DNA from 3 places in the Streptomyces sp. NPDC087845 genome. Region 1 is predicted to be linked to each of the others. Evidence: predicted binding sites of a transcription regulator. Region 1 holds the regulator's gene; each other region holds the start of a gene.

Evidence for each region. The regulator HrcA, encoded in region 1, represses chaperone genes, less so after heat shock. The targets are predictions, from matches to a motif close to TTNGCACTCNGNNNNNCNGAGTGCNAA.
Region 2: a site for HrcA is predicted at 6,149-6,175, ahead of groL (chaperonin GroEL). Genes of this name have one in related genera too.
Region 3: a site for HrcA is predicted at 7,631-7,657, ahead of groES (co-chaperone GroES). Genes of this name have one in related genera too.

What each region holds. Positions count from the first base shown of each region.
Region 1 is NZ_JBIUVC010000004.1:300,040-309,910, reverse strand. It holds gene hemW (radical SAM family heme chaperone HemW) at 1-925, shown strand, start outside; gene ACIOMQ_RS13415 (DUF3097 domain-containing protein) at 1,099-1,935, opposite strand; gene ACIOMQ_RS13410 (MBL fold metallo-hydrolase) at 1,961-2,680, opposite strand; gene hrcA (heat-inducible transcriptional repressor HrcA) at 2,878-3,894, shown strand; gene dnaJ (molecular chaperone DnaJ) at 3,895-5,031, shown strand; gene ACIOMQ_RS13395 (nitronate monooxygenase) at 5,193-6,266, shown strand; gene ACIOMQ_RS13390 (16S rRNA (uracil(1498)-N(3))-methyltransferase) at 6,263-7,009, shown strand; gene ACIOMQ_RS13385 (hypothetical protein) at 7,125-7,658, shown strand; gene ACIOMQ_RS13380 (S41 family peptidase) at 7,739-9,871, shown strand, end outside.
Region 2 is NZ_JBIUVC010000001.1:968,074-977,944, forward strand. It holds gene ACIOMQ_RS04495 (cytochrome P450) at 1-603, shown strand, start outside; gene ACIOMQ_RS04500 (ferredoxin) at 609-827, shown strand; gene ACIOMQ_RS04505 (hypothetical protein) at 909-1,379, opposite strand; gene ACIOMQ_RS04510 (hypothetical protein) at 1,868-2,710, shown strand; gene ACIOMQ_RS04515 (esterase/lipase family protein) at 2,832-4,073, shown strand; gene groL (chaperonin GroEL) at 4,364-5,986, opposite strand; gene ACIOMQ_RS04525 (cold-shock protein) at 6,308-6,514, opposite strand; gene ACIOMQ_RS04530 (MoaD/ThiS family protein) at 6,937-7,215, opposite strand; gene thrC (threonine synthase) at 7,245-8,564, opposite strand; SAM riboswitch class I at 8,582-8,708, opposite strand; gene ACIOMQ_RS04540 (glucosyl-3-phosphoglycerate synthase) at 8,862-9,806, shown strand; gene ACIOMQ_RS04545 (trehalose-6-phosphate synthase) at 9,861-9,871, shown strand, end outside.
Region 3 is NZ_JBIUVC010000001.1:584,290-594,160, reverse strand. It holds gene ACIOMQ_RS02625 (hypothetical protein) at 1-115, shown strand, start outside; gene ACIOMQ_RS02620 (TetR/AcrR family transcriptional regulator) at 187-912, opposite strand; gene ACIOMQ_RS02615 (MFS transporter) at 1,064-2,434, shown strand; gene ACIOMQ_RS02610 (methyltransferase domain-containing protein) at 2,545-3,165, opposite strand; gene ACIOMQ_RS02605 (hypothetical protein) at 3,267-3,932, shown strand; gene ACIOMQ_RS02600 (hypothetical protein) at 3,986-4,351, shown strand; gene ACIOMQ_RS02595 (methyltransferase domain-containing protein) at 4,348-5,643, opposite strand; gene ACIOMQ_RS02590 (polysaccharide deacetylase family protein) at 5,759-6,751, shown strand; gene ACIOMQ_RS02585 (DUF6234 family protein) at 7,014-7,499, opposite strand; gene groES (co-chaperone GroES) at 7,809-8,117, shown strand; gene groL (chaperonin GroEL) at 8,215-9,840, shown strand.

The sequences.
Region 1 (9,871 bases):
GCTGGCCGCGGCGGACCTGGTACGGATGCTGGGGGCGATCCGCGACGAGTTCGGGCTCGCGGACGATGCCGAGATCACCACCGAGGCCAACCCGGAATCCGTCGGTCCGGCGTATCTGGCCGAGCTGCGGGAGGGCGGCTTCAACCGGGTCTCGTTCGGGATGCAGAGCGCGCGGCAGCACGTGCTGAAGATCCTCGACCGTACGCATACGCCGGGGCGGCCCGAGGCGTGTGTCGCCGAGGCGCGGGCGGCGGGCTTCGCTCACGTCAACCTCGATCTGATCTACGGAACGCCCGGGGAGTCCGACGACGACTGGCGCGCCTCGCTGGCCGCGGCGATCGGCGCGGGGCCGGACCATGTGTCGGCGTACGCGCTGATCGTCGAGGAGGGCACCCGGCTGGCCCGGCGGATCCGGCGCGGCGAGATCCCGATGACCGACGACGACGCCCACGCGGACCGCTATCTGATCGCGGACGAGGCGATGACGGCGGCGGGCTTCTCCTGGTACGAGGTGTCGAACTGGTCCCGCACGCCCGAGGGCCGGTGCCTGCACAACGAGCTGTACTGGCGCGGCGCCGACTGGTGGGGCGCCGGTCCCGGGGCGCACAGCCATGTCGGCGGGGTGCGCTGGTGGAACGTGAAGCATCCGGGGGCGTACGCGCAGGCTCTGGCCGAGGGGCGGTCGCCGGGGGCCGGGCGCGAGATCCTCTCCGCGGAGGACCGGCGGGTCGAGCGGATCCTGCTGGAGCTGCGGCTCGCGGAGGGATGTCCGCTGTCGCTGCTGGCACCGGCGGGGCTGGCCGCGTCCGAGCGGGCGGTGGAGGACGGGCTGCTGGAGCGGGCGCCGTACGGGGCGGGGCGGGCGGTGCTCACGTTGCGGGGGCGGTTGCTGGCGGACGCGGTGGTACGCGACCTGGTGGACTGAGAGGGCGGGGCGTACGCGGGCCCCTGAGGAGCGAGCTCCGGGGCGTACGCGACCCCCTGTGCAACGGGCCCCGGGGCGTACGCGACCCCCTGAGGAGCGGGCCCGGGGCGCACACGGGACCCCGCCCCGGGGGCCGCTCCTCGGGGCCGGGCCCCCGCCCCGGGGCCGGCTCCTCAGACGCCGGGGAGGCTGTCCTCGGGCGCCGTCACGAAGTCGATCAGGTGTTCCACGGAGCCCAGCAGTGCCGGCTCCAGATCCCGGTACGACCGCACCGTGGACAGGATGCGCTGCCAGGCCGCGCCCGTGTTCTCCTCCCAGCCCAGCGCGCGGCACACGCCCGTCTTCCAGTCCTGGCCGCGTGGGATCACCGGCCAGGCGGTGATCCCCACGGACGACGGCTTCACCGCCTCCCACACGTCGATGTAGGGGTGGCCGACCACCAGGACGTCCGTGTCCGACACCTGGGCCGCGATCCTGGACTCCTTGGAGCCGGGAACCAGGTGGTCGACCAGGACGCCCAGCCTGGCGTCCGGGCCGGGGGAGAATTCGCGCACGATGGCCGGGAGGTCGTCGATGCCCTCCAGGTACTCGACGACCACGCCCTCGATCCGCAGATCGTCGCCCCAGACCCGCTCGACCAGCTCCGCGTCGTGACGGCCCTCCACATAGATCCGGCCCGCCCGCGCGACCCGGGCGCGCGCGCCGGGTACCGCGACCGAACCCGAGGCCGTACGCGCCGGGCGTGCGGGAGCGGCCGCCGACGGGCGTACGAGCGTGACCACCCGGCCCTCCAGCAGGAAGCCGCGCGCCTCCATCGGGAACACCCGGTGCTTGCCGAAACGGTCCTCCAGGGTCACCGTCGGTCCCTGGGCCGTCTTCTCGCAGCGGATCACCGCACCGCAGAATCCGGTGGAGACCTCCTCCACGACCAGATCGGGTTCGGCGGGGACCTCGGGAACGGGGGCGGACCTCTTCCACGGCGGGGTCAGGTCCGGCTGGTAGCTGCGCATCGGAAGACGATAGGACGGGAACAGGTCACGACACGCCGAAGAGGGCGGCCAGCCGGTCGCGCTGCGCCCTGACGAACACCGCGTCCACCACCTGCCCGTGGCCCGGCACGTACACCGCGTCCTCGCCCCCGAGCGCCAGCAGCCGGTCCAGCGCGGCCGGCCAGCGGGCCGGGACCGCGTCCCGGCCCGCCTGCGGTTCGCCGGACTCCTCGACCAGGTCGCCGCAGAGCACCACCGCGGGGGAGCCGGGGACGAGCGCCACCAGATCGTGGCCGCTGTGGGCGGGGCCCACGTTCGCCAGCAGCACCTGGCGGCCGCCCAGGTCGAGCGTCCACTCGCCGCACACCTCGTGGTGGGGCGCCACCACCACGCCGGCGGCCTCCGCCGCGTCGTGCTCGGACAGCCCGTGGCGGACCGCGGAGGCGTACAGCGCGTCCGCCCCGGACTTCAGCAGGTCCGCCATGCCGACCGCTCCGTACACCTGGACGCCGGAGAACGCCGCGGTGCCCAGCACATGGTCGAAGTGCGGGTGGCTGAGTGCGATATGCGTCACCTTGCGGCCGAGCAGGGCCTGTGCCTGGGCACGTACTTCGGCGCCCTCGCGGAGCGTCGATCCGGTGTCGTAGAGCAGCACACCATCGGCTCCGACCACCAGCGCGACGGTCGCATCCCATCCTGGAAGGCGCCGTCGGCCCATTCCGTGACCGAGTCGCTCCCAGCCGAACTCTTCCCAAGAGACGTCCATACCGGGACGCTATCGGCAACGACCTGCGTGGTCACGCGGTAGCGTGGCCGGTCGCCCTTGCTAGGTCCCCACTCGGCCGCCGTACACTGGCCGGGGGATTGCTGGCACTCGCGAGGACAGAGTGCCAGGCGGATTCCTGGGAATGAAACAGGGAACGGCCCGAGAACCACCGAGGAACACAGCTGGAGGTGTGCGCCATGCTCAGCGAACGCAGACTCGAAGTGCTGCGCGCCATCGTCCAGGACTACGTCGGCACCGAGGAGCCCGTGGGCTCCAAGGCGCTCACCGAGCGGCACAAGCTGGGGGTCTCCCCGGCCACCGTCCGCAACGACATGGCGGTGCTGGAGGACGAGGGCTTCATCGCCCAGCCCCACACCAGTGCGGGGCGTATCCCGACGGACAAGGGCTACCGGCTCTTCGTCGACAGGCTCGCGGGCGTCAAGCCCCTCTCGTCGCCGGAACGCCGGGCCATTCACAACTTCCTCGACGGCGCCGTCGACCTCGACGACGTCGTGGGCCGCACCGTACGGCTGCTCGCGCAGCTGACCCGGCAGGTCGCCATCGTGCAGTACCCCTCGCTGACCCGGTCCACGGTGCGGCACGTGGAACTGCTGTCGCTGGCGTCCGCCCGGCTGATGCTCGTGCTGATCACGGACACCGGCCGGGTCGAACAGCGCATGATCGACTGCCCCGCCCCCTTCGGTGAGACCTCTCTCGCCGATCTGCGGGCCCGGCTCAACAGCCGGGTCGTCGGACGCCGTTTCGCGGATGTCCCGCAGCTGGTGCAGGACCTGCCGGAATCATTCGAGAGCGAGGACCGGGGGACCGTGTCCACCGTGCTCTCCACCCTGCTCGAAACCCTCGTCGAGGAGACGGAGGAGCGGCTGATGATCGGCGGCACCTCCAACCTCACCCGCTTCGGGCACGACTTCCCGGTGATGATCCGGCCGGTGCTGGAGGCACTGGAGGAGCAGGTCGTGCTGCTGAAGCTGCTCGGCGAGGCCAAGGACTCAGGCATGACCGTACGGATCGGGCACGAGAACGCCCACGAGGGGCTCAACTCCACGTCCGTCGTCGCGGTCGGCTACGGTTCGGGCGACGAGGCAGTCGCCAAACTCGGCGTGGTCGGACCGACCCGCATGGACTACCCCGGAACGATGGGAGCGGTACGCGCAGTGGCACGTTACGTCGGACAGATCCTGGCGGAGTCGTAAGTGGCCACGGACTACTACGCCGTACTCGGCGTGCGCCGCGACGCATCTCAGGACGAGATCAAGAAGGCATTCCGGCGGCTCGCCCGCGAGCTGCATCCGGATGTGAACCCCGATCCGAAGACCCAGGAGCGGTTCAAGGAGATCAACGCCGCCTACGAGGTGTTGTCGGACCCGCAGAAGAAGCAGGTCTACGACCTCGGCGGCGACCCGCTGTCCGCCTCCGGCGGCGGTGGCGCGGGCGGGTTCGGACAGGGCGGCTTCGGCAACTTCTCCGACATCATGGACGCGTTCTTCGGTACGTCGTCGCAGCGCGGGCCCCGTTCGCGCACCCGGCGCGGCCAGGACGCCATGATCCGGCTGGAGATCGATCTCGCCGAGGCCGCGTTCGGCACGACCAAGGACATCCAGGTCGACACGGCCGTGGTCTGTACGACCTGCAGCGGCGAGGGTGCCGCGCCGGGCACCTCCGCCCAGACCTGTGACATGTGCCGCGGCCGCGGCGAGGTCTCCCAGGTCACCCGGTCCTTCCTCGGCCAGGTCATGACCTCGCGGCCCTGCCCGCAGTGCCAGGGCTTCGGCACGGTCGTGCCGACCCCGTGCCCGGAGTGCGCCGGCGACGGCCGCATCCGGTCCCGGCGCACGCTCACCGTGAAGATCCCCGCCGGTGTCGACAACGGCACCCGCATCCAGCTCGCGGGCGAGGGCGAGGTCGGCCCCGGCGGCGGCCCGGCCGGCGATCTGTACGTGGAGATCCACGAACTGCCGCACGCGGTGTTCCAGCGCCGCGGTGACGACCTGCACTGCACGGTGACCATCCCCATGACGGCGGGCGCGCTCGGCACCAAGGTGCCGCTGGAGACGCTCGACGGACTGGAGGAGGTCGACATCCGGCCCGGCACCCAGTCCGGCCAGTCGGTCCCGCTGCACGGCCGCGGCATCACACATCTGCGGGGCGGCGGGCGCGGCGATCTGATCGTGCACGTCGAGGTCATGACCCCGACGAAGCTGGACCCGGAGCAGGAGAGGCTGCTGCGCGACCTGGCGAAGATGCGCGGCGAGGAACGGCCCACCGGCCAGTTCCAGCCCGGACAGCAGGGGCTGTTCTCCCGTCTGAAGGACGCCTTCAACGGCCGCTGACGGTTCCCGGGGACGGTTTCGCACACCGTTCCCGCGGCACCGTTCCCTAACGCCGGACGGGCTCGCTCACCGAGCCCGTCCGGCGTTCGCGCAGAGATTTGAGGACAAAGGGGACCCGGGCCGGGCACGCCACGGCAGGCGGGACGTGACACGATGCGGTCATGTCATCCGTGTTGACCGATCTCTGCCGGTATCCGATCGTGCAGGCCCCGATGGCGGGTGGTGTGTCCTGTCCGCAGCTCGTCGCGGCCGTCGCCGAGGCGGGCGGGCTGGGCTTCCTCGCCGCCGGGTACAAGACGGCGGACGGCATGTACAACGAGATCAAGCAGCTGCGCGGGCTGACCGGTCAGCCCTTCGGCGTCAATCTCTTCATGCCGCAGCCAGTACTCGCCGATCCGAGCGCCGTCGAGGTGTACCGGCATCAACTCGCCGGTGAGGCCGCCTGGTACGAGACCCCGCTCGGCGACCCGGACTCCGGCGGTGACGACGGCTACGACGCCAAGCTCGCCATCCTCCTGGAGGACCCGGTCCCGGCCGTCTCGTTCACCTTCGGCTGCCCGACCCGCGACACCCTCGACGCGTTCGCCGCGGCCGGTACGTACACCGTCGTGACGGTCACCACGCCCGAGGAGGCCCAGGCCGCCCAGTGGGCGGGTGCCGACGCGGTCTGCGTCCAGGGCATGGAGGCGGGCGGCCACCAGTCCACCCATCGCGACGACCCGCAGACCGACGGCACCGGTATCGGACTCCTCTCCCTGGTGACCCAGGTCCGCGAGACCGTACAGGTGCCGATCATCGCCGCGGGCGGGCTGATGCGCGGGTCCCAGATCACGGCGGTGCTCGCCGCGGGCGCGGAGGCGGCGCAGCTCGGTACGGCGTTCCTCGTCTGCCCCGAGTCCGGGGCGAATCTGCTGCACAAGCAGGCGCTGACCAACCCGCTGTTCGTACGGACCGACCTGACCCGGGCGTTCTCCGGCCGCCCGGCCCGCGGCCTGGTCAACCGCTTCATGCGCGAGCACGGCCCGTACGCCCCCGCCGCGTACCCGCAGGTCCACTATCTGACCGCCGGTCTGCGCAAGGCGGCGGCCAAGGCCGGTGACGCCCAGGGCATGGCCCTGTGGGCGGGGCAGGGGCACCGGCTGGCACGCGAGCTGCCCGCCGGCCGGCTGATCGAACTGCTCGCCGAGGAACTGGACGCCGCACGGGCGGCCGTGAACACAGGGAGTACGCAGTGACCGCACCGGTCTTCGTCGTCGAACAGGTCCCCGGCGGGCCCGAGTTCGTCCTGGAAGGGCCCGAGGGGCGGCACGCCGTGTCGGTGAAGCGGCTGCGGGCCGGCGAGGACGTCGTGCTGACGGACGGCCGGGGCCGGTGGACGGAAGGAGTCGTCGGGGCCGCCGAGGGCAAGGACCGGCTCGTGGTCGTCGACCTGGTGACGGTCCACGAGGAGCCGCACCCCGCACCCCGCATCACGGTCGTCCAGGCCCTGCCCAAGGGCGACCGGGGCGAGGTCGCGGTGGAGACGATGACGGAGACCGGTGTCGACGCGATCGTGCCCTGGCAGGCCTCGCGCTGCATCACGCAGTGGAAGGGCGACCGCGGCCTCAAGTCCCTCGCGAAATGGCGCAACACCGCCCGGGAGGCGGGCAAGCAGTCGCGCCGGGTGCGCTTTCCCGAGGTGGCGGACGCGATGACGACCAAACAGGTGACGGCACTTCTGGCCACGGCCGGCTTCGCCGCCGTCCTGCACGAGGACCGGGAGCACGACAGCGAGCCACTGGCAGCCGTCCAACTCCCCACCCGGGGCGAGATCGTGCTGGTCGTCGGCCCCGAGGGCGGTGTGTCGCCGGACGAACTGGCGGTCTTCGCCGCGGCGGGCGCCCGGACCTGCCGGCTCGGGACGTCCGTCCTGCGCACCTCGACGGCGGGTACGGCCGCGACGGCGCTGCTGCTGGGGCGCACCGGCCGCTGGTCGTGAGACCGGCCGGCCCGGGTGCCGGCCGGTCTGCGTTCCCTGCGATGCGCCGACGCCCCGCCCGGAGTGGCCGCAAACCGTCTACCGTCCCGCGGGTGAATGGTGGGAAGCTGCCCGTATGGGGACAACAAGGGCATGGGGTCGGATCAGGACCCGCCGCTTTCTGGCCGCGTCCGCGCTCGCGGGCGCGGCGGCCGCCGGTGCGGTGGCCTGTGAGCCGGTGGGCGGGCTGAACTCCGCGTCCATCGCCGTGACCACCGACCGGACCGGCACCAGCGCCCTGGAGCGCAACGGGGTCGACGTGCAGTGGCTGAGCTGCACGGCGGATGCCGGCGGGGCCCGGACCGGGGGCGCGTCGCCCTCCGCCTCCGCGCACCGGATCGCGAACGTCGACTGCACCGGACGGACCGGGAGCGGCAAGGCCATCACGATCGACGGCAAGGTGACTCAGGAACTCGACGGGCGGTGCGTGCGGGGGGACCTGACCGCGAAGGCCGGCGGGAAGGTCGTCTTCCGGGCAGATGTGCTGGGCAACTGCAACGCAGCCCCGTCGACCGGCGGCTGGGCGAATCCGCCCATGGGCGCCGGCAGCGGCGCCCGGCCGGCGGTCACCGTGACGGTCACGGTGACCGAGTCTCCCCGGGGCAAGTGAGCGCGTCCGGCACCGGGCCACCCGGCGGACTCCGGCCAACCCAGTTCCGCGGAGCACGCCCGCGGCCTAGGGTGATCGATGTGACGCAGCCTGCCTACCTCCGATACCCCCATGTCCAGGGCGATTTGATCGCCTTCACCGCCGAGGACGATGTCTGGCTGGCGCCGCTGGACGGCGGCCGAGCCTGGCGCGTCAGCGCCGACAACCGACCTGTCACCAACCCGCGGATATCCCCCGACGGGACCCGGGTCGCCTGGACGTCCACCCGGGACGGGGCGCCCGAGGTGCACGTCGCACCGGTCGACGGCGGCCCCTCCGAGCGGCTCACCTTCTGGGGCGACGCGCGGACCTCCGTACGCGGCTGGACGCCCGAGGGCGACGTACTGGTCATCAGCACCCAGGGGCAGGCGTCGCTGCGGCGCAGCTGGGCCAGGGCCGTCCCGGTCGACGGCGGACCCGCGCGGACCCTGCCGTACGGCCCCGTCGGCTCCCTCGCGCACGGGCCCGGCGGACGGGTCCTGCTGCTCTCGGTGACCATGGGGCGTGAGGCCGCCTCCTGGAAGCGCTACCGGGGCGGCACCGCGGGCAAGTTGTGGATCGCGCAAGAAGAGGCGGGCGACGGCCCGGTGGAGTTCGTGCGGCTCCACGAGGACCTCGACGGGAACCTCGAATGCCCGATGTGGGTGGGCGACCGTGTCGCCTTCCTCTCCGATCACGAAGGCGTCGGCGCGCTCTACTCCTCGCTCCCCGACGGCTCGGATCTGCGCCGCCACACCGCCGCCGAGGGCTTCTACGCCCGCCACGCGACCACCGACGGCACGCGCGTCGGCTACGCCTCGGCCGGTGAACTCTGGCTCCTGGACGACCTCGAAGGCGCCGCGCCCCGCCGCCTCGACATCCTGCTCGGCGGCCAGCGCGCCGACCTCCAGCCCCACTCCGTGCACGCCGGCAGCCACCTCGACGCCGCGTCCCCGGACCGCACGGGCCGCGGCAGCGCGGTCGGGACGCGCGGCGCCGTCCACTGGGTCACCCACCGCGAGGGCCCGGCCCGCGCGCTCGCCGTCGAACCGGGTGTGCGGGCGAGGATGCCCCGCACCTTCCAGGCCGACGGCGACCAGCACGTCGTCTGGGTCACCGACGCCGAGGGCGACGACGCCCTGGAGTGCGCGCCCGCCACCGGCACCGCACCGGGCTCGGTACCGCGCCGCCTCGCCGCGGGCCGGATCGGCAGGGTTCTCGACCTCGCCGCGGCCCCCGACGGCAGCCGGTTCGCCGTCGCCGCGCACGACGGGCGGGTACTGATCGTCGAGCGGGAGAGCGGCGAGGTCCACGAGGTGGACCGCAGCGAGCACAGCGACGCCTCCGGCCTGGTCTTCTCGCCCGACTCCTCCTGGCTCGCCTGGTCGCATCCCGGGCCCGAGCCGCTCAGGCAGCTCAAGCTCGCCCACCTCGCCGATCTCTCGGTCGCCGAGGCCACCCCGCTGCGCTTCCGGGACTTCTCCCCGGCCTTCACCACCGACGGCAAGCACCTCGCGTTCCTCTCCGAGCGGTCCTTCGACCCGGTCTACGACGCCCATGTCTTCGACATGGCGTTCGTCGGTGCCTGCCGCCCGCATCTGCTGACGCTCGCCGCCACCACGCCCTCCCCGTTCGGGCCGCAGCGCCACGGCCGCCCGATCGAGAAGGAGAAGGGCGGCGAGGGCGAGGACAACCCGACCGCGCTGCCCGTCACCCGGATCGACCTCGAAGGGCTCGCCGACCGGATCGTGCCGCTGCCCGTCGAGGCCGCCAGCTACTCCACGCTGCGCGCCGCGAAGGACGGCCTGCTGTGGCTGAACCACCCGGTGACCGGGGTGCTCGGCGCGAGCGGTGCCACCCCCGACGCCCGTCTGCCCGAGACCGTCCTCGAACGGTACGACCTGGAGAAGCTGCGCTGCGAGGAACTCGCCTCGGACGTCGGCGGATTCGAGGTCAGCGGCGACGGCAGGCGGATCGCCCTGCAGGCCCGGGGCAAGCTGCGCATCGTGCCGTCCGACAGCCGGGTCGCGGCCGGTGACGACGACCACGACAGTGACAGCAGCGTCACCGTCGACCTCTCCCGAATCCGCCGGACCCTCGAACCGGCCGCCGAGTGGCGCCAGATGTACGACGAGGCCGGGCGCATCATGCGGGACAACTTCTGGCGTCCCGACATGGGCGGCATCGACTGGGAC
Region 2 (9,871 bases), on a different contig from region 1:
GAGCAGCACCGCCGGGAACCGCAGGACGACCTGATGACGGCGTTGATCGAGGCACGCGACGGCGGCGACCGGCTCTCCGAGCTCGAACTCGTCGATCTGTGCGTCGGCATCCTGGTGGCGGGACACGAGACGACGGCGTCCCAGATCCCCAACTTCGTCCTCACGCTGCTGGATCACCCGGACCAGTTGGCCAGGCTCAGGGCCGAGCCCGAGCTCGTTCCGAACGCGGTGGAGGAACTGCTGCGCTTCGTGCCGCTGGGCAGCGGCGCGGGCCAGCCCCGATACGCCACCGAGGACATCGAGGTCGGTGGAACCCTCGTCCGGGCCGGCAGTCCGGTCCTGGTCGCGGTGGGCGCCGCCAACCGCGACGCGCTGCGGTTCACCGCCCCGGGCGTGCTGGACATCGCCCGCGCGGGCAATCAGCACCTCGGATTCGGCCACGGGGTCCACCACTGCCTGGGCGCTCCGCTGGCCCGGCTGGAACTCCAGGAAGCGCTGGGCGCACTGATCGCCCGCTTCCCGGGGCTGAAACTGGCGGGTGACGTGACGTGGAAGTCCGAGATGCTGGTGCGCGGTCCGCGCGTCATGCCGGTCGGGTGGTGACCGGGATGACCTGGAACGTACGCGTCGATCCGGAGCTCTGCCAGGCGTCCGGCATGTGCGCCGGGACCATCCCCGAGGTGTTCGCCCTGGACGGGGAGCACGCCCGGGTGAAGGCGGACGGGATCGAGCCGGACGAGCGGGTGCTGGACGCCGCCGACATCTGCCCGGCCCAGGCGATCACCGTGCACGACGGGACGTCGGTCATCGGTCCCCGCCGCGACTGAGCCCCCCACGGAGAGACCGCCCCGTGCCGGGAAGGACGATCTCGGCACGGGGCGGTCGGGGTAAGGGTGACGGGGCGGGTTCTAGCCGAGCCGCTCCAGGATCCACTGGGGGCGGCCCTCGGGGCTGAGGATCACGCGGCTGCCCTCCGTGGTCAGGTTGCCCAGCTCACCGCGGCCGAGGGAAATGACGACCGGCGCCCCGTCGTCCGGGGTCTGGATCGTCCACTGGTCGGGCTGGCGGCCGCACTCGTCCACCCACACCGCCGGCGGGTAGATCCGGACCGGCGAGAGTGCCAGGCAGCGGTTCTCCCCGCGCGTCTCGCGGATCTGGGCCAGGCCGTTGCCCTGGTTGCGGATCTCCCACACGGTGCCCGGGTTGCAGGGCTCGATGTGACCGCCCAGCGGACCTTCACCGCCCGCCAGACACGCGCCGGTGCGCGCATCCCGGATGAAGTACGCCCCGTTGGCGGCGTCGGCGGCCTGGGCGGGGGTGGCCAGCGCCGTGGCGGCGACGGCGGACACGGCGAGAGAGAGGATCGAACGAATACGCACGGGACTCCTCGTACGAGAGGGAAACACGGGAAGACGGGCCGCGTCGGCGGCGGCCCGGAGCTCCCAAGGTCACAAATATGTGCGACCGTTCGCACGCCGCCACGGGCGTGCGGCCCGATTTTCCACTCCAACGGCAGCGGCGCACGCGCATCACGCACGGCGCGCTCGCATCACTGTCGCGCCCCCTGTGACCAGGCGCATTCCCCCCGGAGCTCAAGCCTCGAAGTCCGAGCGCTCTTTCCGAGGAAAGGGAGGCGGGCCACTTCCCACCCACCCTCCCTGCCCGGTGAGTTGACTTCCCGTGACCGGCTTGCCACGGATGGTGGCCAAGCCTTAGCGTTCCGAATAACGAACAACCCCCGCCGAGTGCACTAACACCTGACGGGGGTCTAACCACCTCGATCGTTAGGAGCGATCCGATGGCTGTCAGTCAGCATAGTCCCACCCCGTGCGCCCCGCACGTATCCCTGTCCGCACTGCCGCACCCGATGGCCAATCCGGGCTACGGCAAGCGTTCCGCACCCTCACAACTCCCCCGCACCGACCGCGATTTCGCGCATCTGCCACCTCGCGAGGCGTCCATCGCCGCGTACCTCGACCAACTGCCCGACGGCGCCGACATCTCCGTGAAGACGCTGGCCAAGGTCCTGCCGTACGGGCAGTGCGCGCTGCGGACCGCCCTCAACCGGCTCCAGGACGCCGGGCATCTGCGGCGCGGCAGCGAGTGCGTGGCCAACGACGAGGTCCTGCTCTGGGTGACCCGCACGTTCTTCTCCCGCACGGCGCGGGACGACACCTGGTGGGCGGCGTTCACCCGGGGCGACGTACCGCCGGAGCGGCACCAACGCCCCACCCGCACACGGGCGTTCGTCCTGCTGGCCGCGCTGGGCCGCACCGCACCCGCGCTCACCCTGTCGGCGGCGGACTGCGCGGCGCTGGAACCGCGGGTCACCGACTGGTTCTCGCGCGGCGCCACGGAGGCGGAAGTGCTCCACGCCCTCACCGACGGCCTGCCCACCCCCGTCCACCACGCGGCAGCCCTCGTCCGCAGGCGACTGGCCGACAAGATGCCACCCGAACGGGTCGCTCCGGCACCACAGCGGACGCTGTTGCGCACCCTCGAATGCGGCGAGTGCCGCGCACCCGGCAGTCCGGAAGCCCTGATCGGCGGCCGCTGCGGACCGTGCCGGGGCAACCCCGCCGACGCTCCCGCAGGCCCGGCCGGAACCGTCCCGGCCACCGGTGTGCGCAGCCGCATGAGCGAGGTCCGGGCGGCGATGACGCCACGCTCCGAGCGAACCGGCCGCCCGACCCGATCCCGCCTCCCGTGATCACGGGTGTCCGAAACCGGCTCCCACCTGGGAGTGGTTTGATCCGCTTCCCCTCCCTGATCGCTACTTTGCGTGTTCCTCTTGGCGCGCTGTAACGAACCGACCCAAAGGGGAACGAACCATGTCCGAACCGACCCACGAGCAGATCGTCTCGGAACTTCACAGCAAGCCCCCCATCACCCTGGCCCCCGGCCCCCGTCTGGACGCCGAGCCGCACGGTGCCCTGCCGCTGCCGCCCAGCACCGTGTGGGATCTGCCGGGCGGCACCGCCTGGGTCTACTACGGCGAAGGGAACCCGGGCCTGGTACGCCCCGTGATCTTCGCCGACGGGTTCAACACCGGGCCGAGCAGCCTGGACTTCTCCTGGGAGATCATGGAGTTCGGCGACTACGCGCTCATCAGCGAGCTGCGCCGCCGGGGACACGACGTCATCCTTCTCGGCTTCCATGAGCGCAGTGCGTCAATTCTGGACAACTCCAAGACCGCGCAGGCCGCGATCATGCAGGCCGTCGCGGAGCGGCAGGGCGACACACCGCTGGCCGTCGGCGGATTCAGCATGGGCGGGCTCGTCACCCGGCACGCACTGGCCAAGATGGAGAGCCAGGACATCGACCACCAGACCGCTCTGTACTTCTCGTACGACAGCCCCCACCGCGGCGCCTGGATCCCGATCGCGCTCCAGGCGTTCGCGCACTACATCAAGGATCTCGACAGCCGGTTCTCCGACCAGATCAACAGCCCGGCCGCGCGCCAGCTGCTGTGGCGGCACATCGAGAAGTGGGACGGGACGCCGGACCGGAGCGACGAGCGCGCCGCGTTCCTCGCCGAGATGCAGGCCGTCGGCGAGTGGCCGCGCCGGCCGCGGCTGATCGGCGTCGCCAACGGCACGGGCGACGGCGTCGGCACCGACGTCCGTCCGGGCGAACTGGCTCTGGAGGGCAAGGGGCTCTCGGTCCTGGGCACCAAGCTCTACACCCAGACGCCGGGCGACAACGAACTCGTCGCGAAACTGCGGGTGGTGACGCTGAAGACCAACGAGGTGCACAGGTCCGGACTTCCGTCCATCGACGGTGCGCCCGGCGGCTCGCTGGAAGGCTTCGGCATCCTCGCCGACGCCTTCAACGCCCTCAGCCCCGTCCTCGGGTTCAAGACCGACGTACGGATCCGCTCGCACTGCTTCGTGCCGGCCGTCAGCGCGGTCGACATCCGCGGTCTGGAGACGGACGAGGAGCTGTACGCGAACATCTCCGCACTCCCGCAGGAGGACAGCGGGCTGGACGAGTTCAGGCTCGCGTCCCGCAACGAGGGGCACACCCTCGTGACGCAGGAGCTCTGCACCTGGCTTCTCGACCGGCTCCCGTAGGGCCTTCCGCACGGCGCCCGGCGCCCCACCGGACCGGGGAGCCCGGGAGCCGGGAAGTCGGGAAGTCGGGCGCGCGTACGAAGGCGGGCCGCGGTATCACGCGCCCACGGTGCTCCGGCGGGCACCGTGGGCGCGCCGTGCCGCGGCCCGCCGGGGAGCCCCGTCCGAGGATGCCGTCCGGGAGTGTCGGCCCGAAGCGCCGACCGGGACGGAAACGACATCGCCCCCGGGACCTGATGGTCCCGGGGGCGATGCGGCAAAGCTGTACAGGAACTACCGATCCGTCAGGATCAGAAGTCCATGTCACCGCCCGGCATGCCGCCCGGAGCGGCCGCGGCGGCCTTCTCCGGCTTGTCGGCGATGACGGCCTCGGTGGTGAGGAACAGCGCGGCGATGGACGCGGCGTTCTGCAGGGCGGAACGCGTGACCTTCGCCGGGTCGAGGATGCCCTCGGCGATCATGTCGACGTACTCGCCGGTCGCGGCGTTCAGACCGTGGCCGACGGCCAGGTTGCGCACCTTCTCGACGACGACGCCGCCCTCGAGACCACCGTTGACGGCGATCTGCTTGAGCGGGGCCTCCAGCGCCAGCTTGACGGCGTTGGCGCCGGTCGCCTCGTCACCCGAGAGCTCCAGCTTCTCGAAGACGGCCGAGGCCTGGAGCAGAGCCACGCCACCACCGGCGACGATGCCCTCCTCGACGGCGGCCTTGGCGTTGCGCACCGCGTCCTCGATGCGGTGCTTGCGCTCCTTGAGCTCGACCTCGGTCGCGGCACCGGCCTTGATGACGGCCACGCCGCCGGCCAGCTTCGCGAGGCGCTCCTGAAGCTTCTCGCGGTCGTAGTCCGAGTCGGAGTTCTCGATCTCGGCACGGATCTGGTTGACGCGACCCTGAACCTGGTCGCTGTCACCGGCACCGTCGACGATCGTGGTCTCGTCCTTGGTGATGACGACCTTGCGGGCGCGGCCGAGCAGGTCGAGACCGGCGTTCTCCAGCTTGAGGCCGACCTCCTCGGAGATGACGGTGCCACCGGTGAGGATGGCGATGTCGCCGAGCATGGCCTTGCGGCGGTCACCGAAGCCCGGAGCCTTGACGGCGACGGACTTGAAGGTGCCACGGATCTTGTTGACGACCAGGGTCGACAGGGCCTCGCCCTCGACGTCCTCGGCGATGATCAGCAGCGGCTTGCCGGACTGCATGACCTTCTCCAGCAGCGGAAGGAGGTCCTTCACGTTGCTGACCTTCGAGTTCACGATCAGGATGTACGGGTCGTCGAGGGACGACTCCATGCGCTCCATGTCCGTGGCGAAGTACGCCGAGATGTAGCCCTTGTCGAAGCGCATACCCTCGGTGAGCTCCAGCTCCAGACCGAAGGTCTGGGACTCCTCGACGGTGATGACGCCTTCCTTGCCGACCTTGTCCATGGCCTCGGCGATGAGCTCGCCGATCTGGGTGTCGGCGGCGGAGATGGAGGCGGTCGAAGCGATCTGCTCCTTGGTCTCCACGTCCTTGGCCTGCTCCAGGAGGGCGGCGGAGACGGCCTCGACGGCCTTCTCGATACCCCGCTTGAGGGCCATCGGGTTGGCACCCGCGGCGACGTTGCGAAGGCCCTCGCGGACGAGCGCCTGGGCGAGAACGGTGGCGGTGGTCGTACCGTCGCCGGCGACGTCGTCCGTCTTCTTGGCGACCTCCTTGACCAGCTCCGCACCGATCTTCTCGTACGGGTCCTCCAGCTCGATCTCCTTGGCGATGGACACACCATCGTTGGTGATCGTGGGGGCGCCCCACTTCTTCTCAAGGACGACGTTGCGACCCTTGGGGCCAAGGGTGACCTTGACGGCGTCGGCGAGCTGGTTCATGCCGCGCTCGAGACCGCGCCGGGCCTCCTCGTCGAACGCGATGATCTTGGCCATGTGAAGTGGTCCTCCCGGACAGGGGTGGATTTCTCCGGACCGAGTGGCGCCCGCGACGGACGGCCTGCGTGACCGGTGGTTCCTTGCCCCACCGGACCTGCGGGCCTCACCGGCCCGGTCCAAGTTCTGTCACTCTCACCTGGAGAGTGCTAACGCCAATGATTAGCACTCGACCCCGGAGAGTGCAAGCGTCCCCCTCGGGATGTGGACAACCACGCCCCCTCCCGGGCGGCCCCGGACGCACGGACGCACGGAGGGCCCGTACCCCAGGGGTACGGACCCTCCGTGCGTGAGTAGTGTCGTTGGCCGACCGCGTCGAGCTCAGCCGACGGCGAGCTTGACCATGTCCGCCTGCGGCCCCTTCTGGCCCTGCGAGATCTCGAATTCAACTCGCTGACCCTCTTCGAGGGTGCGGTACCCGTCCATCTGGATCGCGCTGTAGTGGACGAAAACATCCGCACCACCGTCGACCGCGATGAAGCCGTACCCCTTCTCCGCGTTGAACCACTTGACGGTGCCCTGAGCCATGCCTAACTCCCCTATTACTGGCCCTTGCACAGGACCGCACTTCGCGGACCCGGGTCAGAACTCACCCTCCGACAGGAGAGGGTGTGTGCGCCGGAACGCGTCGACCGCGGCCGAATGTATCTGCCCAACTGCCCTCTGCAACAGGTCAATCGGACGAGAATTCTGGGCAGCACCGAACGCCCGAATATGAGGGATTCATGAGATTCCAGGGCAAGTCGGGCCGGGCAAAGGCGACTTATGGCGCAAGGAGATCGAGCACTTTGGCTGCTTCTTGTCGCGACCGGGCGCATTCTCGTATGCGGGCGGTACGGGCAGCTGGGGGGACTTCCCACACTGTACCGCGCTCAACCATGCAGAATTGCCCCCTCCGCTTCTCTCGCAGAGGGGGCAATTCCGATAACGCCGTGAAACCGGACAGGGGGTCAGCAGCCGCCCGCGACCGCCGGGATGATCGAGATGCCGGCGCCGTCCGGCGTCGCCGTCTCCAGGCCGCCCTCGAAGCGCACGTCGTCGTCGTTGACGTACACGTTCACGAAGCGGCGCAGCTTGCCCTGGTCGTCCAGGACGCGCGCGGCGATGCCCGGGTGGTTCTGCTCCAGGGACTCGATGACCTGCGAGAGGGTCGAGCCCTCCGCCGGGACCTCGGCCTGGCCGCCCGTGTAGGTGCGGAGGATGGTGGGGATGCGGACCTTGACGCTCATGGCGGGTGCCTCTCTTCGGTCTCGGGTGGTCAGCTGGTGGCGAGGCCGGCGGCGCGGAACGCGTCCAGGCTCGGGCGGATCGTCGCGGTCGCCTGCGAGGTGGCGGCCACCGCGTCCAGGGTCTTGAGGCCGTCACCGGTGTTGAGGACGACGGTGGTCAGCGCCGGGTCGAGCAGACCGGCCTCGATGAGCTTCTTCGTCACGCCGACCGTCACCCCGCCGGCCGTCTCCGCGAAGATGCCCTCGGTGCGCGCCAGCAGCTTGATCGCGTCGACGACCTGCTCGTCGTCGACGTCCTCGACCGCGCCGCCGGTGCGGCGGGCGATGTCCAGGACGTACGGGCCGTCGGCCGGGTTGCCGATCGCCAGGGACTTGGCGATGGTGTTCGGCTTCTGGGGCCGTACGACGTCGAGTCCGGCCTTGAAGGCGGTGGAGACCGGGGAGCAGCCCTCGGCCTGGGCACCGAAGATCTTGTACGGCTTGTCCTCGACCAGACCGAGCTTGATCAGCTCCTGGAGGCCCTTGTCGATCTTCGTGAGCTGCGAGCCGGACGCGATCGGGATGACGATCTGGTCGGGCAGCCGCCAGCCGAGCTGCTCGCAGATCTCGTAGGCCAGGGTCTTGGAGCCCTCGCCGTAGTAGGGGCGCAGGTTGACGTTGACGAAGCCCCAGCCCTCGCCGAGCGGGTCGCCGATGAGCTCCGAGCAGAAGCGGTTGACGTCGTCGTAGTTGCCCTCGATGCCGACCAGCTCACCGCCGTACACCGCGGCCATGACGACCTTGCCCTGTTCCAGGTCGTGCGGGATGAACACGCAGGAGCGGAAACCGGCGCGGGCGGCGGCGGCGCCCACCGCACCGGCGAGATTGCCGGTGGAGGAGCAGGAGAGGGTGGTGAATCCGAAGGCGCGGGCGGCCTCGACGGCGATGGCGACGACCCGGTCCTTGAAGGAGTGCGTCGGGTTGCCGGAGTCGTCCTTGACGTACAGGCCGCCGGTGACGCCCAGCTCACGGGCGAGGTTGTCGGCCTTGACCAGCTTGGTGAAGCCGGGGTTGATGTTGGGCTTGTCCGCGACATCGGCGGGGACCGGCAGCAGCGGCGCGTAACGCCAGATGTTGTTCGGTCCGGCCTCGATGCGCTTCTTCAGCTCGTCGGGGGAGCCGCTCGGCAGGTCGTACGCCACTTCGAGCGGCCCGAAACACGACGCGCAGGCGAAAAGGGGGCCGAGCTCGAAACGCTCGCCGCACTCCCGGCAGGAAAGCGCCGCGGCGGGGCCCAGATCGACGGTGCCGGTCTCGGCGTCAGCGCCGGTGGAAGAATTGGTGCTTACTGCAACAGTCTGCGCAGCCATGGAGGCGAGGCCCTTTCTCCTCATCTTCCTCGCGGCGCATTTCGCCACGAGACGGAATTGGCACCTTCCCTACCTGACCTCGCGGTCGGCAGGAGGGTTGCCGGGACTTCAACGGGCCGTTCCCTCAGTCCCTCTGGATGAGCGCTGTGGCACCGGATCCACGATCCGGGCATTTATTGGCGGACTGACCCCGACATGCGACGGCCATCCGCGTTGTTCAAGACTGTAACCGAAGCAGCGGACAGTTGAGATAGTCGTCCGAACCGCGAGATGGATCACATACAGGGAGTATCGACCGTGCTGGAAGAGGTCGAACGCTGGCTGGCCAGGCGTTCCTGGTCGGTCGCCGACCGCCCGCTGGACCGGCTCCTCGCAGCCAAGGAACCGGGCCGCGGGAGCGTGAGCGTCGTGCTGCCCGCGCTGAACGAGGAGGCGACGGTCGGCGCGATCGTCGCGACGATCCGGCGCGAGCTGATGGAGAAGGTCCAGCTGGTCGACGAACTCGTGGTGATCGATTCCGGTTCCACGGACGCCACCGCGAAGGCGGCCCGGGAGGCCGGCGCGCGGGTGGTCCACCGGGACGACATACTGCCCCGGATACCTGCCGTGCCCGGCAAGGGCGAGGTGCTGTGGCGGTCGCTCCTGGTGACCGGCGGTGACATCGTCTGCTTCGTCGACGCCGACCTGAAGGACTTCTCGGCCGACTTCGTCTCCGGCATCGTGGGCCCGCTGCTGACCGATCCGGACGTGCGGTTCGTCAAGGCGATGTACGACCGGCCGCTCGGCGACACCGCGGGGCAGGGCGGCCGCGTCACCGAGCTGGTGGCCCGTCCGCTGCTCAATATGCACTGGCCGCAGCTGGCCGGTTTCGTCCAGCCGCTGGGCGGCGAGTACGCCGTACGCCGCTCCCTCCTCGAACAGCTGCCCTTCCCCGTCGGCTACGGGGTGGAACTGGGTCTCCTGGTCGACGCGCTGCACACGGTGGGCCTGGACGCGCTGGCCCAGGTCGACGTGGGGGTGCGCAAGCACCGCCACCAGGACGGTCAGGCGCTCGGCCGAATGGCGGCGGCGATCTACCGGACCGCCCAGCTCCGGCTGTCCCGCGGGCACCTGGTACGGCCTTCGCTCACCCAGTTCGAGCGCGGTGAGGACGGCTTCGTACCGCACACCCATGCGGTGGACACCGAGGAGCGGCCGCCGATGCGCGAGATCGAGGAGTACATTTCACGCCGCGCGGCCTGACGTGACCCGACTTCGCACGTTTGGGCGGTTCGTGATCGGGCTAGATTCCGCAACATGGTCTCCGA
Region 3 (9,871 bases), on a different contig from region 1:
AGGGGCGTACGGTGACGAGCTGCCCGAACTCCCCGAGCCGGACGCCGAGTTGATCACCCGCCCGGTGCACCGCTGGCGCTTCGAGTCCCTGGGGGCCGTCGAGTTCCCCGGCTGATCGGCCTCGGGGAGCGGCTCGGCCCGGGGAGTTTCCCGGCCCAGGGCGGATCCCCGGCCCCGGGAAGCCGCTCAGCCCCGGGAAGTCCCCCGGCTGATCAGTCCCGCGATGATCGCGTCGAGTTCCTCCGCCACCTCGTAGTCGGCGGCGTACTCGCGCCAGCGGTCCTTGACCTCTGTCAGCCGGGGCAGCGCGGCCGCGTCCTCCTCGGTGACCATCTCGGGAAAGTAGCGCCTGCTGGGCGGGTTCTGTGCGCGGCGTTCGGCCGACCGGCGGAAGACCAGGTCGCCGTAGACGTAACTCCAGATCGTCCGGTACGCGCGTACCGCCTGGGCGGGGGAGAGGCCGCAGGCGAGCGCCGAGTCGATGATCTCCTCGACCATCCACAGCGCGTTCTTGTCGGTCAGCTCGCCCAGCGCCAGGATGTCCAGCACCCAGGGGATGCGCGCCAGCAGGCCGTGCATGTGCACCGCCACCGCTAGCAGCCGCTCGCGCGGGTCCTCGGGCAGCTCGGGGCGCGGGGAGCCGGCCGCGGTGCCCGACAGGGTGAGCATGAGCAGCTCGTCCTTGTCCTGCACGTAGTGGTAGAGCGCCATCGGCGTCGAGCCGAGCTCCTTCGCCACCCGCCGCATGCTCAGGGCGTCCAGGCCCTCTTCCTCGATGATGCGGCGCGCGGTGGCCACCATCGCGTCCGGGTCGAGCCTGCGGGGCCGCCCCACGGACCGTTTCGCCGCGGTCCGCTTCTTCGTTGTTCCTGACGCCTTCGCCGTTCTGGGCGTCTCCTCTGTCCCTGGCATCCGGGCATTGTCCCCCGTTCCGTTGACGCGATTAATTTCTATACACGTATAGTAATGGCTGTACCGAGTGACCGCGAGGGAAGGAGAAGCCGTGAACGACCAGTCACGGCAGGTGCGTTGGCTGCTGGTGGTGGCTCTCACCGTGCAGTTCATGGTGGCGCTGGACATGTCCGTGGTGAACGTCGCGTTGCCGGACATGCGCCGCGATCTCGACTTCACCGCGGAGGGGCTCCTCTGGGTCGTGAACGCCTACGCGCTGGCGTTCGGCGGGCTGCTGATGCTCGGCGGGCGGCTCGCCGACCTGCTCGGCAGCCGCCGGGTCCTGGCGGCGGGCCTGACGCTGTTCGGCGTCGCGAGCCTGGCCGGGGGGCTCGCGTGGTCGCCCGGCGGGCTGATCGCCGCACGGGCGGTGCAGGGGATCGGCGCGGCCGCGCTCGCCCCGGTCGCCTTCGCCCTGATCGCCATCGCCTTCCCGGCCGGGCCCGCCCGCTCCCGTGCCCTCGGGCTGTGGGGCATGGCGGGTGCGGCGGGCGGCGCGGTCGGCGTGCTCGCCGGCGGGCTGCTCACCGATGCGGCGGGCTGGCGCGCGGTGATGCTGGTGAATGTGCCGATCGTGGTGTTCGCGCTGGTGGGGGCCGTACGCTCTGGGCTGGACAGCCGCTCCGCCCGGACCCGTGCCCGGCTCGATGCGGCCGGAGCACTGCTCGCCACCGCCGGTACGACCCTGCTGGTCCTCGGCCTCGTACGCACCTCGACCCACCCCTGGGGGTCGGCCCAGACGCTGTGCACGCTCGGTGCCGCCGTGCTCCTGCTGATCGCGTTCGCCGCCGTCGAGCTGCGGGCCGGGACTCCGCTGCTGCGCCTCGGTCTGCTGAAGGGGAGGCCGGTCCTGACCGCGAACCTCTTCTGCCTGCTGCTGAGCTCGGGGCAGTTCGCCGCGTTCTACTTCGTCTCGCTCTACATGCAGCAGGTGCTCGGTTACGGGCCGACCGCAGCCGGTGCCGCCTTCCTGCCGTTCTCGGCGGGTGTCGTCGCGGGCTCGATCGTCGCCACCCGCACGGTCGCAGCGCTCGGTACCCGGCGGCTGCTGGCGGTGGGCGGCGGCCTCGCCGCGCTCGGCCTGGCCGGGTTCGCGGCGACGGCGCAGGCGGACGGCGGCTTCCTGTACTCGATCCTCGGCCCGTCCCTGGTCTGCAGCCTCGGCATAGGGATGTGCTTCGTACCGCTGGGCACCGCGGCCACGACCGACGTCGCGCCCGACGAGACGGGGATGGCCTCCGGGCTGCTGAACAGCGCCCGCCAGGTGGGCGGCTCGCTGGGGCTCGCGGTCCTGGTCACCGTCGCCGCCCAGGTCACCGGGGACGGGGGCCGGCCGGCGGATCTCGCGGCGGGGTACTCGGCGGCGTTCTGGGTCTGCGCCGGCCTGCTCGCGGTGGCGGCGCTGGCGGCCCTGGTGCTGCTCCCGGCACGCACGCGGACCGCCGCCGCGGTGAGCGCGTCAGCCACTCCGGTGACCGACTAGGCGCCCGCTCCGGCGGCGGACCCGGCGCCCGCTCCGGTGGCCGACCCGGCAACCGACCGGCGACCGACCGGCGACCGCTCCGGTGGCCGACTGAGCAGCCGCTCGCCCCCTCAGGGCACGGCGACGCCCATCGAGTCGGCGGCCATCGCCTTCGGTGCGCCCTCCACGTAGAACACATCCAGATCGACGATCGTGAACCCCGCGGCCGTCAGCATCTCGGCGACCGGCCGGGTCAGCCGGCACCCGGCGAAGAGCCGCCGCTCCAGCGGGTCGAGGCGGTGTTGCCAGCGGCGTACGTTCTCGTCCTCCTCCGGCGCCAGACCGTGCTCCAGGAAGTGCAGGGTCGCACCGGGTTTGAGGACCCGGCGTACCTCGCGGAGCGCCGCGTCGGCGTCGGGGATGGTGCACAGCGCCCACGTCGACAGGGCACCGTCGAAGGTGTCGTCCTCGAACGGCAGGTACTGGCTGTCCAGACAGGCGCGCCGTACCGGCGTGTGCCCCGCGTCGATGCGGTCGCGGGCCAGCTTCCAGCCGAGATCGGACGGCTCGACCGCGGCCACGTCGGTGACGGCAGCCGGGTAGAACGGGACGTTGTGCCCGGAACCGAACCCGATCTCGATGATCTCGCCGTACAGCCCCTCGCAGACCCGGCGCCGCAGCGGTTCGACCGACTTCATCCCGCCGACGGCATCGGCGATCCGGGGCACGATCCGTTCGACATAGAACCCCATCGCGAACCTCCGTGTGTCCCCTTCCAGCATGGCACCGCGACGGCCCCGGCGCACCGTGCCGCCCGCGAGGGGCACGGTGCGCGGTCGGTAGGGTCGGGCCCATGTTTCACCCCACACAACTGCCGCCGCCGCCACCGCCCGTGGAGATACGTTCCTGGCCCGACCGCGAGGCGCTGCTCACCGACCGCGCCGCGGTGCTCGGGGAGTTGGTGAAGAGGCATGTCTCACCGGGGCGGCTGGTGGCGCTGTGGCTGTGGGGAGTGCTCGGTGCGATCGGCTGGTCGCTGGTGGGCGCGGCGCTCATCATGCTGGAGGAGACGTACGACCTCTTCAGCGTCCTGATCGGCGTGATCCTCGTCGGCATGGGCGCCTGCTGCACGGTGCCCGCGATCGTCTTCGTCGCCGTCGGTGTGCGCCGCGACCTCGACATCCGCAAACTGCTCGTCGCCTGGGGCGAGTTGGACCGCGATCCGGAGCGCGACGCGCGCCTGCGGATGCCGGGCGTCAGCCTCGTCTGGCTGCTGATGTCCTTCGCGCTGTGCGCACTCGGGCTGTACGCGTGCATCGCCGTCCCGGCGACCGCCGAGGCGGCCCAGGAAAGTTTCGGCCTGGTCGCCCTGATCATGGGACTCGGGATGACCGGCTGGATCGTCGGACTGATCGGCATCACCAAGGCGTTCGCCCACCGCCGTTGGGTGCTGCGGGTACTGATCGGGGCGCGCGCTCCGGAGCCGCTGTTCTCCGTCGGGGGCGGCGCGCACCGCTGAGCCCGGACCTATCCTGACCGGATACATGAGTCACACAGGGGGAGGAGTGTCACATGGAGTGGTACTGGTGGGTGCTCATCATCTTCTGGACGGGCGGCTTCGGATGGGCCGTCGACAACGTCCGTACCGCGCTGCGCAACCGGCACACCCGCAAGCTGGAGCTGCTGGAGGCGTCCAAGCAGGAGCGGCTGGCCGTCGAAGCGGCCCACCGGCCGCCGGAGCCGGTCTGCGGCTGCACGCACCATCTCGCCAAGCACGACAAGCAGGGCAAGTGCCATGAGCGGGTCGAGTTGCCGACGGCCTGGGACGAGTCCAAGAAGCCGGTCCGCTTCGAGTCGGGCCGGTGCAACTGCCAGCAGTACGTGGGTCCTCAGCCGCTCTCGCAGGTGTACGCCGAGGACCTGACCGACCTGGCCTAAGGCGTCTTCGGCCGCGTGGGCCGGGCGGTCACCGGGTGGCCGATCAGCATGGTCGGGGCTCCGGCCACCCGGGTCAGGAAGACTGTCGCGGAGTTCGGCCCCTGGAGCTTCATCCTGCGGCGCAGCTCCTCCGGCTCGACGGCCGAGCCGCGCTTCTTCACCGTCAGGACGCCGACCTTTCGCTCCCGGAGCAGCGCCTTCAGCCTCTTCATGTTGAACGGCAGCCGGTCGGTGATCTCGTAGGCGGCGGTGTACGGGGAGTCGTACGGCTCGTCGCTCGTGACGTACGCGATGGTCTCGTCGATCAGCCGGCCCTCGCACCGCGCCACGATGTCGGCGACCAGGTGGGCGCGGATGACGGCGCCGTCCGGCTCGTACAGATAGCGGCCGACCGGCCCTACGGGCGGGGCGGGCAGCGGGGCCGCGGACCGGAGGGCGGCGCCGGCCGGGAGCACGGTGGCACGGTACGAACCGGGCGTGAAGCCCTCGCCGAACCAGAGCACCGCCTCCTTCACATCGCCGCCGTCCGAGATCCACTCGGCCTCCGCCTGCGCCGGGATCGCCTCGTGCGGGATGCCGGGGGCGATCTTCAGCGCGGCGCGGGGGGCGGCGAGCGCGGCGCCGGTCGCCCAGGAGAGCGGCGGCGAGTACGCCTCGGGGTCGAAGATCCTGCCCCTGCCGCCGCGCCGGGCGGGGTCGACGAAGACCGCGTCGTACGGCGAGGTGTCGATCTCGGTGACATCGGCGCACCGCACCTCGATCAGGCCGTCCAGCCCGAGCGCGGCGGCGTTGGCGCGGGCCACCTCGGCGGTCAGCGGGTCGCGGTCCACGGCGAGGACGGAGATGCCCGCCCGCGCCAGCGCGATCGCGTCGCCGCCGATCCCGCAGCAGAGGTCGGCGACGCTCCGCACCCCGCCGGCCGCCACGAACCGCTGCGCGCGATGGGTGGCCACCGACGTACGGGTCGCCTGCTCGACGCCGTTCGGCGTGAAGAACATCCGGTACGCGTCCTCGGCGCCGAACTTCGCCACCGCCCGCTGCCGCAGCCGCGCCTGCCCCAGCGCCGCCGAGACCAGGGAGGCCGGGTGGGTGCGGCGCAGCCGGGTGGCGGTGGCGAGCTCCTGGGCGGGGTCGTACGACCGCAGCTCGTCCAGGAGCGCCGCGCCCTCGGGGGTGCGCAGGGCCATGAAGGCGGCCAGGGGGCTGTCGGTGCCGGCCGGCCGGCCGTGGGTGCCCGACGGGTCGTTCGGGCCGTGCGGAGTGTTCGGGGCGAGAGCGTTCACCCGTCCCATTGTGAGCCAGCCGGGTTGACCGGTGGACCCGGCCGCGGTGTCGGGCCGGAGCGCCTCGCCGGTGCTGGCAGGATGCGACTCCATGCAACTTGTACGACAAAAGGAAGAATTGGTCATGTATTACGGCGAATCGGGTGCGTGGGGACCCGGGTGCGGACGGGGCCCCGGCGGGTACCGGCCGGCCCGCGCGGTCCTGGCCGCGCTCCTGATCGCCGCCGTCGGCTCCGGCTGCGCCTCCGGGGCCGGCGGCCGGGCCGACGCCGACATCGAACACCGGGTCCGGCCCTCCGCCGGACATCCGGGCGGTCCCGGGCAGATGGCGGGCCCCGGGCGGCCGGGCGGGCCGGGCCGCGCGCCCGTCGGGTCCTACGAGAACGCGAAACTCCGCCCGGCCGTACGCGCGGCCCTCGCCAAGAAATGGCGGCTGGCCCGGCCCCCGCTGATCGCGCCCCCGCCGCCCGCCGTCAAACCGCACCTCACCACCCGGAAGGGTTTCGAGGTGAAGGGCGGCGACGACTCCCTGCCGCCGGTCTTCACCACCGTCCCCACCAAGGACCGGGTCGTCTTCCTGACGATGGACGACGGCGCCGAGAAGGACCCCGAACTGCTCCAGATGATGGACGAGCTGGACATCCCGTACAGCGCCTTCCTCAGCGACTACGAGGTGCGCGACAACTACGGATACTTCGGGGAGGCGCAGCGGCTGGGCACCGGTCTCAACAACCACACGCTCAACCACCCCTACCTGCCCGGTCTCTCCCACCGCGAGCAGAAGCGCGAGATCTGCGACCAGCAGGCCATCATCGAGAAGCAGTTCGGGAAGCGCCCCACCCTCTTCCGGCCGCCGTACGGCAACTACAACGGCGACACGCTCCGGATCGCCAAGTCCTGCGGCATCAAGGCCGTGCCGCTCTGGAACGCGGAGGCGTTTCCGGACCACATGGAGTGGCGCGAGGAGGACCAGGACCTGCACCCCGGCGACATCATCCTCACGCACTTCCGGGGCCCGAAGGAATGGGGTGCCGGCATGGCCGACCTGGTCCGCGCGGTCATGAAGACCGTCACGGACAAGGGGTACGCCGTGGCCCGGCTGGAGGACTACGTATGAGAAGGGCGTACCGGGCGCTCGCCGGACTGCTGGCGGCCGGTGCGCTCCTGACCGCCATCGCCGGGTGCGCGCAGTCGGTGGACCCGATCGAACGGCTGGGCCGCAAGGCCGCACAGAGGGTGGCCCACCCCCGGCCGACCCCTGCGGCGGGCCCGCAGGCGCGTTCGCAGGCGCGTCCGCACGGTGAGCGTGGTGATCACGGTGAGCGTGGTGATCACGGTGATCACGGGGCGCCGGGGTCGCTGGTCGTCATCGCCTGCGATCAGCCGCCGGAGTCCAGGCACTCGTGGTTGTCGCCGCCGCTGAGGCACTGGTGGCCGGACCGGCCGGGACCGTCCGAAGGGGTGGAGGCCGGCGCCGGGTGCGAGCGGCGGTAGTCCTCGTGCCCGGTCAGCACCGTCACCGCGCACAGCAGCAGAGCCACCAGGATCTGGATCGCCCCCGCCCGCGGCAGGCCCGCGCGGATCAGTGCCGCGGCGATCAGGCAGACCGCCGCGGCGATCCCGCCGAAGACGAGGACGGGCGTCCAGTCCATCGGCGGCGGCCCCGCCGGCTCCTGTCCGCCGGGGTCCCACCGCGCGAAGGCCAGGCAGTAGGCGGCGGCCGCGCAGACCAGCCCCTCCAGAACCACCAGCAGCAGACCCAGCAGCACGTCGAGGCAGCCGCTCGCCGCGGGCGGGGAGTCCCGTGCGGCCGAGGGGCGCGGCGAGGGAGAGCCCGGCGGCGGTGGGTACGGAGGTTCGAGCATGAACCCACGGTCGTACGGAACGGTGCGGTCCGTCCCCGCGTTGTCCCCATGGTGTCCGGACCGTTGCCTGCGGCCGGCCCCCGCCGACACCGCGCGCCGACGGGGATTTCCCGACGCCACGACTGGCTGGATTGGCACTCCGCTTGACCGAGTGCTAATCGCGGTCATAGTCTCGGTGCTGGCACTCACCACTGGAGAGTGCCAGCAGTACTGTGCGACTGGCAGGTCCGGCACCCGCGACGACGGATCCACCTGGTCGCCACCCCAAGACTGTTACCCCGTGAGATCTCCGAAGGGGGAGACCGGATCGTGTCGACCGCCAGCACCAAGGTTGCGATCAAGCCGCTCGAGGACCGCATTGTGGTCCAGCCGCTCGACGCCGAGCAGACCACGGCCTCCGGCCTGGTCATTCCGGACACCGCCAAGGAGAAGCCCCAGGAGGGCGTCGTCCTGGCCGTGGGCCCGGGCCGCTTCGAGAACGGCGAGCGCCTTCCGCTCGACGTCAAGACCGGCGACGTCGTGCTCTACAGCAAGTACGGCGGCACCGAGGTGAAGTACAACGGCGAGGAGTACCTCGTCCTCTCGGCTCGCGACGTGCTCGCGATCATCGAGAAGTAATTCACCCACGTTTTCTGTTCTGCGCCCCTGGCCCCCTGCGAACTAACCAGCCGGGCGGTCGGGGGCGCAGTTCGTTCGAGAGGAAAGCTCAGCTCCCATGGCGAAGATCCTGAAGTTCGACGAGGACGCCCGTCGCGCCCTTGAGCGCGGCGTCAACAAGCTTGCCGACACGGTCAAGGTGACGATCGGCCCCAAGGGCCGCAACGTCGTCATCGACAAGAAGTTCGGCGCTCCCACCATCACCAACGACGGTGTCACCATCGCGCGCGAGGTCGAGCTCGACGACCCGTACGAGAACCTCGGTGCCCAGCTGGTGAAGGAGGTGGCGACCAAGACCAACGACGTCGCGGGTGACGGTACGACCACTGCCACCGTGCTGGCCCAGGCGCTCGTCCGCGAGGGTCTGCGCAACGTCGCCGCGGGTGCGTCCCCGGCCGCCCTGAAGAAGGGCATCGACGCCGCGGTCAAGGCCGTGTCCGAGGAGCTCCTCGCGACCGCCCGCCCGATCGACGACAAGACCGACATCGCCGCCGTGGCCGCGCTCTCCGCGCAGGACCCGCAGGTCGGCGAGCTCATCGCCGAGGCGATGGACAAGGTCGGCAAGGACGGCGTCATCACCGTCGAGGAGTCCAACACCTTCGGTCTGGACCTCGACTTCACCGAGGGCATGGCCTTCGACAAGGGCTACCTGTCCCCGTACATGGTCACCGACCAGGAGCGTATGGAGGCCGTCCTCGACGACCCGTACATCCTGATCCACCAGGGCAAGATCGGTTCGATCCAGGAGCTGCTCCCGCTGCTGGAGAAGGTCATCCAGGCCGGTGGCTCCAAGCCGCTGCTGATCATCGCCGAGGACGTCGAGGGCGAGGCCCTGTCGACCCTGGTCGTCAACAAGATCCGTGGCACCTTCAACGCCGTCGCGGTGAAGGCCCCGGGCTTCGGTGACCGCCGCAAGGCCATGCTCGGCGACCTCGCCACCCTCACCGGTGCGACCGTCATCGCCGAGGAGGTCGGCCTCAAGCTCGACCAGGCCGGTCTGGACGTGCTGGGCACCGCCCGCCGCGTCACGGTCTCCAAGGACGACACGACGATCGTGGACGGCGGCGGCGAGCCCGGCGACGTCAAGGGCCGGGTCAACCAGATCAAGGCCGAGATCGAGGCCACGGACTCCGACTGGGACCGCGAGAAGCTCCAGGAGCGCCTCGCGAAGCTGGCCGGCGGCGTGTGCGTGATCCGTGTCGGTGCCGCCACCGAGGTGGAGCTCAAGGAGAAGAAGCACCGTCTGGAGGACGCCATCTCCGCGACCCGCGCCGCGGTCGAGGAGGGCATCGTCTCCGGTGGTGGCTCCGCTCTGGTCCACGCCGTCAAGGTCCTGGAGGGCAACCTCGACAAGACCGGCGACGAGGCCACCGGTGTCGCGGTCGTGCGCCGCGCCGCCGTCGAGCCGCTGCGCTGGATCGCCGAGAACGCCGGCCTTGAGGGCTACGTCATCACCTCGAAGGTCTCCGAGCTCGACAAGGGCCAGGGCTTCAACGCCGCGACCGGCGAGTACGGCGACCTGGTGAAGGCCGGCGTCATCGACCCGGTCAAGGTCACCCGCTCCGCGCTGGAGAACGCCGCGTCCATCGCGTCGCTGCTGCTCACGACCGAGACGCTGGTCGTCGAGAAGCCGGCCGAGGAAGAGGCCGAGGCCGGTCACGGCGGCCACGGTCACTCGCACTGACGCACAGCTCCACCCAGCCACTGAGGCCCGG